3 regions of the Uliginosibacterium sp. TH139 genome follow, and region 3 is predicted to be linked to each of the others. Evidence: predicted binding sites of a transcription regulator. Region 3 holds the regulator's gene; each other region holds the start of a gene.
What was found. The regulator sigma-54, encoded in region 3, starts transcription at its own class of promoters, with help from an activator protein. The targets are predictions, from matches to a motif close to TGGCACGCTTNCTGCTNA.
Positions count from the first base shown of each region.

Region 1 (3,274 bases), on a different contig from region 3:
CACCGTTTTGCCGGCTACGTCGCTGGCGTAGAGACGGATGGTCTGAATGCTGACCGTGCCCTTGGCATTGGCCTTGATTTCGATCATCACCTTGGCGATGTCTTCATTGCTCTGCGGCGTGTAATCCAGGCGCGTGATCACATAGGGCAGGGCATGCCGGCTCAATGAAATGGCAAACAGCCAGCCACGAATTGCGTTCTTCGCGATGTAGCGAGCGATTGCCGGAACGGCCGATTCAAGGGCGCCATCCTCAAGGCGAGGGCCGTCGTCGGCCAGCGTATCGCGCAAGGTGGACAGGCGCAGGGCGTGTTCGCGCGTCGCAGCGCCGCCCTGGGCGTAGAGCTCAGCTAAACCATCCAGCGCCTCGCTGGAGAGCTGGCCCAGCCCGATCTCGACGCGCTCGGCCAGGCGCAGCTGGTCTTTCAGCGCGGCGAGCGGCGGGAAGCGAGCGATCAGGATCTCCGCGTACTTGCGCTCGATCGTGATCTTCACGGACGAAGCCTTGTCGACCGGCGGCAAGGGAGCCTTGCTGGTGCGCGGCAGGGGTGTTTCGAGCATGGCTGAACAGGAGGATGACATCGGGAACCTCAGCGCACGACAACCGGAATTTCGAGCGCCGTGCGCCGGCCAAGCTGGGCGTCCACCTTGCGGCGCACGTTCTCCAGCTTGAGCGGACGCAGCAGGGTGCTGGCGGCGCCAAGCGCCAGGGCTTCCTTCACCAGCGCATCTTCGGCATCGAAACACACCACCAGAATGCGCAATTGCGGCAGTGCTTCACGCAGCTTGCTGATCACGGCAGCGCCTTCCTGCTCAAGCAGCGCTGCGCCCACGATGGCCAGCTCCGGCGGCCAACTCCTGGCCTTGGCGAGCGCTTCTGCGCTGCTCGCGAAAACATGGGTTTCCATCTCGTCAGCCAGCATGAACTGCAGGCCGGCACTGACGACATCGTCACTATCGATGACGAACACACGCCGGTTTTCAACCGCACGCTGGGTATCTACGCCGATCTGCATGGGGAACCTCGCAAAGCCTGGTCGAAAGAAAGTCTTCAGGCCTGCTCAGCAAACTTCGTTCCTGCCCGCCAAACGCCGCCCAAGTGCGGCTCAGTGCGGGTTTGACTGTCCGCTTTGTCGCGCGTGCTGTCCGGAATGTCCGGGCGGCTGTCGATTTCGAAGCCCCGGCCGGGTGCCTCGCGCGCAGCGCGGGTTGCTGCAGCAAGCGGAACTGTGAAGCGGCACGCAAGCTGCTAAGTCAGCTCACCCAACCCCGTCTTATTGCCAGGAGAAGAACATGACCGGCACATTGATCCGCATCACCTCGGATGGCCGCCGCATCGAAGTCATCGACGGTGCCGTCTGCCTTGACGGCCGTGTGGAAGCACGCGAACTGGTGGCTCTGATTGAACACCCGAATCGCCAGGCCATCCTGCGCGTGCTGCCACGCGCCACGCACATGGCCGGGCGGCTCGCGCTGACCATGGAGGAGGCTAACCAGGTACAGGATCTGCTGGCTGAATCGCGGCGCGAGCTGGATCTCTCGCCCGCCGCGCTGCACCGGCGCATGCAGGACGTGATGATGCACCGGGCCAAGATGGAAGGCGTCGAATAGGGAAGGCCCGAAATGCCGCTTGCGGCGTAGCCGCGACATTTTCAGGTCCTACCGCTGTGCTTGCTTTTGCGTCTGATGAAGCAGTCTGCCAATCCGGACAAAACGGAACACGACAAAGCATTCAAAGCACGCAGCAACTGCTGGTCATGACAGCGGCCGAAATCCGGAAAAGTCCGCCCAGCGGGCCTTGCAAGCGAATGGCATCAATCCTGCTGAGAGTAGTTCAGCCAGCAGGCGCAAAGAGAGGTGCAGCATGGATGCGCGAGTGTCAGCCAAGATTCAGGACGTGTTCGAAGAACCGGCCTGCGAGCACAACCAGAACAAGTCCGCCAAGGAAAAGAAGAAGGGCTGCACCAAGCAGCTCTCGCCCGGCGCGGCCGCGGGGGGCTGTGCTTTTGACGGTGCCAAGATTGCCTTGCAGCCCATCGTAGATGTAGCGCACCTGGTGCACGGCCCGATCGCCTGCGAAGGTAATTCCTGGGATAACCGCACATCGTTCTCGAGCGGCTCGAAGCTCTATCGCACCGGTTTTACGACCGACATCAACGAGCTGGACGTGATCTACGGTGGCGAGAAGCGCCTGTTCAAATCGGTGAAGGAAATCATCGAGAAATACGATCCGCCGGCCGTGTTCGTGTATCAGACCTGTGTCACCGCCCTGATCGGGGATGACATCGAGGCGGTGTGCAAGAAGGCCAGCGAGAAGTTCGGCAAGCCGGTGATTCCGGTGAACGCGCCGGGCTTCGTCGGCCCCAAGAACCTTGGCAACAAGCTCGGCGCCGAAGCGCTGCTCGATTACGTGATCGGCACCGAAGAGCCGGACTACACCACGCCCTACGACATCAACATCATCGGCGAGTACAACCTCTCCGGCGAGCTGTGGCAGATCAAGCCGCTGCTCGATGCCTTGGGCGTGCGCATCCTTTCCTGCATTTCGGGTGACGGGCGCTACAAGGAGGTGGCCTATAGCCATCGAGCCCGCGCGGCGATGATGGTGTGCTCGAAGTCGATGATCAACATCGCACGCAAGATGGAAGAGCGCTACGAGATTCCCTTCTTCGAGGGCTCGTTCTACGGCATCGGCGACATGAGCGAGACCCTGCGCGAGATCGCCCGCCTGCTCGTCGAGCGCGGCGCACCGGAGGACTTGCGTGATCGCACTGAGGCGCTGATCGCCATCGAGGAGAAGCGTGCCTTCGAACGCATCGCCGCCTACCGGCCGCGCCTCGAAGGCAAGAAGGTGCTCTTGATCACAGGTGGCGTGAAGAGCTGGTCGGTGGTGGCCGCGCTGCAGGAGGCCGGGCTTGAAGTGGTGGGCACCAGCGTCAAGAAATCGACCAAGGAAGACAAGGAAAAGATCCTCGAGATCATGGGGCAGGACGCCCACATGATCGACGACATGACCCCGCGCGAGATGTACAAGATGCTCAAGGATGCGCAGGCGGACATCATGCTTTCAGGCGGGCGAAGCCAGTTCATCGCGCTGAAAGCCAAGATGCCCTGGCTGGACATCAATCAGGAGCGGCATCACGCCTATGCCGGGTATGAAGGCATGGTCGAACTGGTGCAGGAAATCGACAAGGCGCTCTACAACCCGATCTGGGAACAGGTGCGCAAACCGGCTCCGTGGGAACTTGCCACGGCCAGCATCTGAGAAGCCGGCCAT
Region 1 is NZ_PKRR01000007.1:176,945-180,218, forward strand. It holds gene C0V76_RS15810 (ATP-binding protein) at 1-579, opposite strand, end outside; gene C0V76_RS15815 (response regulator) at 588-1,013, opposite strand; gene C0V76_RS15820 (hypothetical protein) at 1,291-1,608, shown strand; gene nifE (nitrogenase iron-molybdenum cofactor biosynthesis protein NifE) at 1,862-3,262, shown strand.
Region 1: the regulator sigma-54 is predicted to act here: its motif matches at 1,807-1,824, upstream of nifE (nitrogenase iron-molybdenum cofactor biosynthesis protein NifE).

Region 2 (3,274 bases), on a different contig from region 3:
ATCGAGCGGTAAGCCCAGTCACGATCAAGTCCGAGGAGCTTGCCGGTGTCTTCCGTGGAGCCCAGCAGGCGGCCAATGGCCGGATCCTTGTTCTCGGCACGAATCCGGTCGACGTTGGCGCGGGTGATGCCGTATTCCTCGGCTTCGATCAGAGCGAAGGCCACCCAGCGCACGATGGAAAACCATTCGTCATCCCCGCGGCGCACCGCCGGACCGAGCGGCTCCTTGGAGATCACCTCAGGCAGGATCACATAGTCATCCGGATTCTTGGCTTCCTTGTTGCGCACGCCGGCCAGCCCTGAAATGTCGGTGGTGTAAGCCTGGCAGCGTCCCGAGAAGAAGGCTTTGAAGGATGCTTCGAAACCTTCGAAAACCACCGGCTTGATCTTGATGCCCTGGCTGCGGAAGTAGTCCGCCAGGTTCTTTTCGTTGGTGGTGCCGGACTGCACGCAGACCTCGGCATTCTTCAACTGTTTGGCACTCGTAACCTTCAGCTTCTTCGGCACCAGGAAGCCCTGGCCGTCGTAGTAGGTCACGCCAGTGAAGTTGAGCCCTAGCGAAGCATCACGATTGAGGGTCCAGGTCGTGTTGCGCGCCAGCACGTCTACCTCGCCGGACTGGATGGCGGAGAAGCGTTGCTGCGAGTTCAGCGGTACGAAGCTCACCTTGTTCGCGTCTCCCAGAACCGCCGCCGCGATGCCGCGGCACAGGTCCACATCGAAACCGCTCCAGTTGCCCTGGCTGTCCGGCAGTGAGAAACCGGCGACACCCGTGCTGACCCCGCACTGGATATTGCCGCGGGCTTTGATGGCGTCCAGCGTCTTGCCGGCGTGGGCGGGTGTCGCCAGCAGCGAAGCTATCAGCAGAGGAAGTGTGAGGCTCAGGCGACGCAGGGAGATGCCGTGCATGGTGGGCTCCTGGAAGGCAAAACAGGAGACTACCAACTGCAGGGGCAATCCAGAAGTGGAATTTTCTTCTATCAAAATTCCATCCGGGTGCTTCAGGCAAGCGCTTGCGCGAACCCTGTTTTGCCTGCTTCAGGCTTACTTGCGGCCGAACTTGCTGGCCAACAGAGCGAGTTTTTCCTGGCGCTCGGTTTCGGCGCGTGCTTCCTTTTCAGCCTTTTCCTTGGCGGCCTTTTCAGCCTTGTGTTCTTCGGCGCGCTTCTTGAAGCGCTCGATCAGTTCCTTGCTGGCCAGTCCGCGCTGTTCTTCGCTCACTTCGCCAGCCGGGCTGCCGTCCAGATTGAAGCGTTGGGTCGCACTCTGCAGATTCTTCAGGTAGCGCACCGAGCGGGTGTGCATGCCCAGTGCGCCGCGCAGCAGCTTGGCGGGGATGTCCGCCCGGGCAGCCAGCAATTGCTTGTCGATGCCGATCGCCATGGGCTGATGCTCTCCGATCAGCTTGTATTGCTGCTGCAGTTGCTTCAGCAAGGCCGAAGCAGATGCTGCGGGGGCTGCGGGAGTGCTGGGGGAAGAGGCGTCAGTCATTTCAGTCATCGTGTGAAAGTGTGCAGGTGCGCAGTTTAACCAGTCAGAAGCAGGCTTGCCTGCATGCTTTGCACGGTTCCGGCTGTTTGGCGTGCTGGATTACCGCATTTACTGGGGGCAGGAGGTGGCTTGAGGAGCCCGGCTTTTCTATCTCAGAGGGCTGATTGAAGGCCTGTGGCACATAGGTTTTTCCCTTATACCCCTGCTTTTCACAGGGGCAAGACGCTATTGACGTGACATACTAAATGCTCAAGTCAGGTGGGTTGCCCGGACAGAGAGAGGCTCCTGCATGGCAGCGGCCGCCGCACTGAATGCGGGTGAGCGACTGTTGCCGGAGGAGTGCGGCGCGCACTGCGCCCGGGGTACCGGGGAATCCAGGTGTGAATTTACCTGGAGGCTTTCATGGATCAAGACAATCGCCGCGCAGCAGGCATGCAGATGAACCGGCGCCAGTTTTTCAGGATTTCGGCGGCCGGGCTGAGCAGTTCCGGTCTGGTGTTGATGGGGGCTTATTCCGGCGAAGCACATGCCGAGGTGCGCCAATACAAGCTGGCCCGCACCCGTGAAACGCGCAACACCTGTACTTACTGCTCGGTGGGCTGCGGCCTGCTGATGTACAGCTTGGGCGATGGCGCCAAGAACGCCAAGGCCGAGATCATCCACATCGAGGGCGACCCGGATCATCCGGTCAGCCGTGGTGCGCTGTGCCCCAAGGGCGCCGGCCTGCTTGATTTCATCCATGCCCCGGGGCGCCTCAAATTCCCTGAAGTGCGCGAGGCGGGCAGCAAAGAATGGAAACGCATCTCCTGGCATGAGGCCATCGAACGTGTGGCCAAGCACATGAAGGCCGACCGCGATGCCAATCTGATCGAGAAAAACGCCGAGGGCGTGCCGGTCAATCGCTGGCTCTCCACCGCCATGCTGACGGCTTCGGCCTCATCGAACGAGACCGGCATCATCACGCAGAAATTCATGCGCTCGCTGGGCATCGTCGCCACCGATGCGCAGGCCCGCGTGTGTCATGGCCCGACCGTGTCGGCGCTGGCCTCGACCTTCGGCCGCGGCGCGATGACCAACAGCTGGGTCGATATCAAGAATGCCGACTTTGTGCTGGTGATGGGCGGCAACGCGGCCGAAGCGCATCCGGTGGGCTTCCGCTGGGCGATCGAGGCCAAGAAGCAGCGCGGCGCCAAGCTGATCGTGGTGGATCCGCGCTTCAACCGCACGGCTGCGGTGGCCGATCATTACGTGCCGATCCGCGCGGGTTCCGACATTGCCTTCCTCGGCGGCATCATCAACTGGCTGATCAAGCACGACAAGATCCAGTGGGACTACGTCAAGGCCTACACCAATGCCAGCGCCATCGTGCAGGAAGGCTATGCCTTCGATGAGGGCCTGTTCTCCGGCTACAACGAGGAGAAGGGCAGCTACGACAAGAAAACCTGGAACTACGAGCTGGACGACAAGGGCATCGCCAAGGTCGATCCCACGCTGCAGCATCCGCGCTGCGTGTGGAACCTGATGAAGCAGCACTACGAGCGCTACACGCCGGAAGTGGTGAACAATCTCACCGGCAGCCCGGTCGAGGGCTTCGAGCTGGTGTGCAAGCATCTGGGCGACACCTGCACGCCGGACAAGGTGGGCACCATCCTCTACGCGCTGGGCTGGACGCAGCACACCACCGGCGCGCAGAACATCCGCACCATGGCGATGATCCAGCTCCTGCTCGGCAACATCGGCATGCCCGGCGGCGGCGTGAATGCCCTGCGTGGCCACTCCAACAT
Region 2 is NZ_PKRR01000004.1:576,070-579,343, forward strand. It holds gene C0V76_RS12485 (amino acid ABC transporter substrate-binding protein) at 1-908, opposite strand, end outside; gene C0V76_RS12490 (ProQ/FINO family protein) at 1,044-1,490, opposite strand; gene fdnG (formate dehydrogenase-N subunit alpha) at 1,923-3,274, shown strand, end outside.
Region 2: the regulator sigma-54 is predicted to act here: its motif matches at 1,725-1,742, upstream of fdnG (formate dehydrogenase-N subunit alpha).

Region 3 (3,274 bases):
CAAGCTGGCGGCAAGAGCCGGCGCCGACGATGATGTCGAAGCCGTGCTGGATCGCATGGCAGAGACAGGTCTGCAGTCTGACGAGCGCTTTGCCGAGAGTTTCGTGAGATCGCGCGCCAGCCGCTTTGGTGCCGCGCGCATCCGTCGTGAGCTGGATGACCGGGGTGTGGATCGCGAGACGGCAGCTGGCGCCATGGGCGAGGCTTTGCAGGAAGATGAACTGATGCGCGCGCACAGCGTGTGGCAGAAAAAATTCGGGGTGTTGCCGCAGGATCACAGGGAGTGGGCGCGTCAGGCGCGCTTCCTGCAGACCAGAGGGTTTGCGGTCGACATCATCAGGAAACTCTTGAAAGAAACACTGGATGAGTCTGCTCAGGGTTAGCAATCTGCAGAAACGCTACAAGGCACGCACCGTAGTGCACGACGTGTCCTTCGAGGTTGGCAGTGGCGAAGTGGTGGGCTTGCTGGGGCCGAACGGCGCAGGCAAGACCACCTGTTTCTACATGATCGTCGGCCTCGTACGTGCCGATGGCGGCAAGATCCATCTCGATGGAACCGAGCTCACCCATTGGCCGATCCACAAACGGGCGCACCAAGGGCTCTCCTATCTGCCGCAGGAAAACTCGGTGTTCCGCAAACTTACGGTCTCCGAGAACATCATGGCGGTGCTGGAGTTGCAAAAGCTCTCCAGCGCAGACATGGAAAAACGTCTGGATGAGCTGCTGGATGAACTCAACATCGGCCATTTGCGCGAAGCGACCGCTATGTCCTTGTCCGGCGGTGAGCGCCGCCGCGTCGAAATCGCGCGTGCGCTGGCCACCCGTCCGCGTCTGATCCTGCTGGATGAGCCTTTTGCCGGCGTTGATCCGATTGCAGTGATTGATATCCAGAAAATCATCAGTTACCTCAAGGCGCGCGGTATCGGCGTGCTGATTACCGACCATAATGTGCGCGAAACCCTCGGTATTTGCGATCACGCCTACATCATCAATGCGGGTGAGGTACTGGCTGGCGGCAAACCGGCAGAAATCGTGCAGAATGAACAGGTACGGCAGATTTACCTTGGCGAACACTTCCGCCTCTAGGCTTGGCCGCTCCGCACCTCCCCGTCTGTAAAGAATGAAACCCTCGCTTCAGCTCCGCCTTTCCCAGCAACTTGCACTCACCCCGCAGTTGCAGCAATCCATCAAGCTGCTTCAGCTGTCCACGCTCGAACTCAATCAGGAGATCGAACGCATCCTGCTCGAAAACCCGATGCTGGAGCGTGAAGGCGGCGACGAGGAAAGTGATGGACCCGTCCCTGTCGAGGCGGGCGAAGCCAGTGTGGCAACGGCGGGTGAGGAATACCGCATCGAATCCTCTGCTTCATCCTCCGGCGATGAGGATTTCGAGTCGCCGAGCGTGACGGACATGCCGGACAACATCGGAGAGGCTTACGACAGCGTTTCGGATGATGATATCGGCGAAGCTGCCGAATGGCGCACGGAAGGCGCCTCGCGGAATGGCGGTGGGGACGACGATGATTCCGACTTTCAGGAATTCCAGGCCGCCGCTACTTCCTTGCGGGATCACCTGCTGGGGCAGGTCGCCCTGATGCCGCTGGTTGATCGTGATCGTGCGCTGGTGCAGCTGATCATCGAAGCGCTGGACGACGACGGTTTGTTGCTGCAGGACCTCGAGGAACTTCTGCCGCTGATTCCGGCCGAATGGGAAGTAGAACTCGATGAGTTGAACATTGCCTTGCATCAGGTCCAGAACCTTGACCCCGCTGGCATCGGCGCTCGCAACTTGCAGGAGTGTTTGCTCCTGCAGATTCGCGCTTTGCCGGAAAGTGCCACGCGCGAGCACGCCATGCTGATCGCGGACGGCAATCTGGAATTGCTGGCTGCGCGCGATTTCGCGCGCCTCAAGCGGCGCCTGGGCTGCAATGATGATGCCTTGCGCGCAGCTCAGGAACTCATTTGTCATTTGAATCCGCGTCCGGGGGCTCAATTTGCACCGATGGAAACGCGCTACGTGATTCCGGACGTGGTGGTGCGCAAGCAACGTAGCGGCTGGACGGTAAGCCTCAATCCAGAGGCCATGCCGAGGCTCAGGATCCATCGGGTCTACGCCGATATACTTCAACAGAACAGGGGCGTAAGTAGTTCCTTGTCGGGACAGCTGCAGGAAGCCAAGTGGCTGATCAAGAATGTGCAGCAGCGATTCGACACCATCCTGCGTGTTTCGCAGGCCATCGTCGAACGTCAGCGCCAGTTCTTTGATCATGGTGAAGTGGCCATGCGTCCGCTGACCCTGAGGGAGATCGCCGAAGAGCTGGAGCTGCATGAGTCAACGGTGTCGCGGGTGACCACCCAGAAGTACATGGCCAGTCCCCGCGGTGTGTTCGAACTGAAATACTTTTTTGGCAGTCATGTTTCCACCGATACCGGTGGTGCATGTTCAGCAACGGCGATACGCGCGCTGATTCGCCAGCTGGTCGCGGCCGAAGACGGGAAAAAACCCCTGTCGGATGCCAGGATTGCCGAATTGTTGGGCCAGCAGGGTATCGTGGTGGCACGCCGGACGATTGCGAAATACCGGGAGTCGCTGAATATTCCGCCGGTCAGTCAGCGCAAGTCGATCTAACAGGAGAGGAGTAGTTTTATGAATCTCAACATCACCGGCCATCATCTGGAAGTCACTCCCGCTTTGCGCGAATATGTGGTTTCCAAGCTCGATCGGGTGATTCGCCATTTCGATCATGTTACGGCGACCCATGTGACCCTCTCGGTACAGAAACTCAAGCAGAAAGCAGAGGTGACTGTTCACGTGCGCGGCAAGGATATCCACGTGGAAAGTGAAGACGACGACCTGTATGCCGCCATTGATGCGCTGGCAGACAAGCTGGATCGTCAGGTTCTCAAGCACAAGGAAAAGATCAGCGATCACAACCGTGAATCGATGAAACGGCAAGGCGCCGAGAGCGCCAGCTGAAGCGCTGGACGCAGCCGGTCTGGACAGGCAGAATTGTCCGGCCGGCGATGGTTGAGGCCTTCTGCCTCAACCGCTCTGAAACCCAGAAAGCGGCGAGCTCCGGTCCGGAGACTCGCCGCTGTGCTGTAAAGACTCATGAACCTGATTTCGCAGATCCTTGACCCCGTGCGCATCCGTGTCGATGTAGCGGCCTCCGCGCGTGACGGCTTGTTCGCCGCCATTGGCGAGCTGTGCGAGCGCGACAGTGGCCTCGCGGCCCGCAAGCTGGTGGATGCACTGAACCAGCGCGAAAAACTTG
Region 3 is NZ_PKRR01000001.1:764,132-767,405, forward strand. It holds gene recX (recombination regulator RecX) at 1-382, shown strand, start outside; gene lptB (LPS export ABC transporter ATP-binding protein) at 363-1,085, shown strand; gene C0V76_RS03555 (RNA polymerase factor sigma-54) at 1,120-2,628, shown strand; gene hpf (ribosome hibernation-promoting factor, HPF/YfiA family) at 2,647-2,976, shown strand; gene C0V76_RS03565 (PTS sugar transporter subunit IIA) at 3,112-3,274, shown strand, end outside.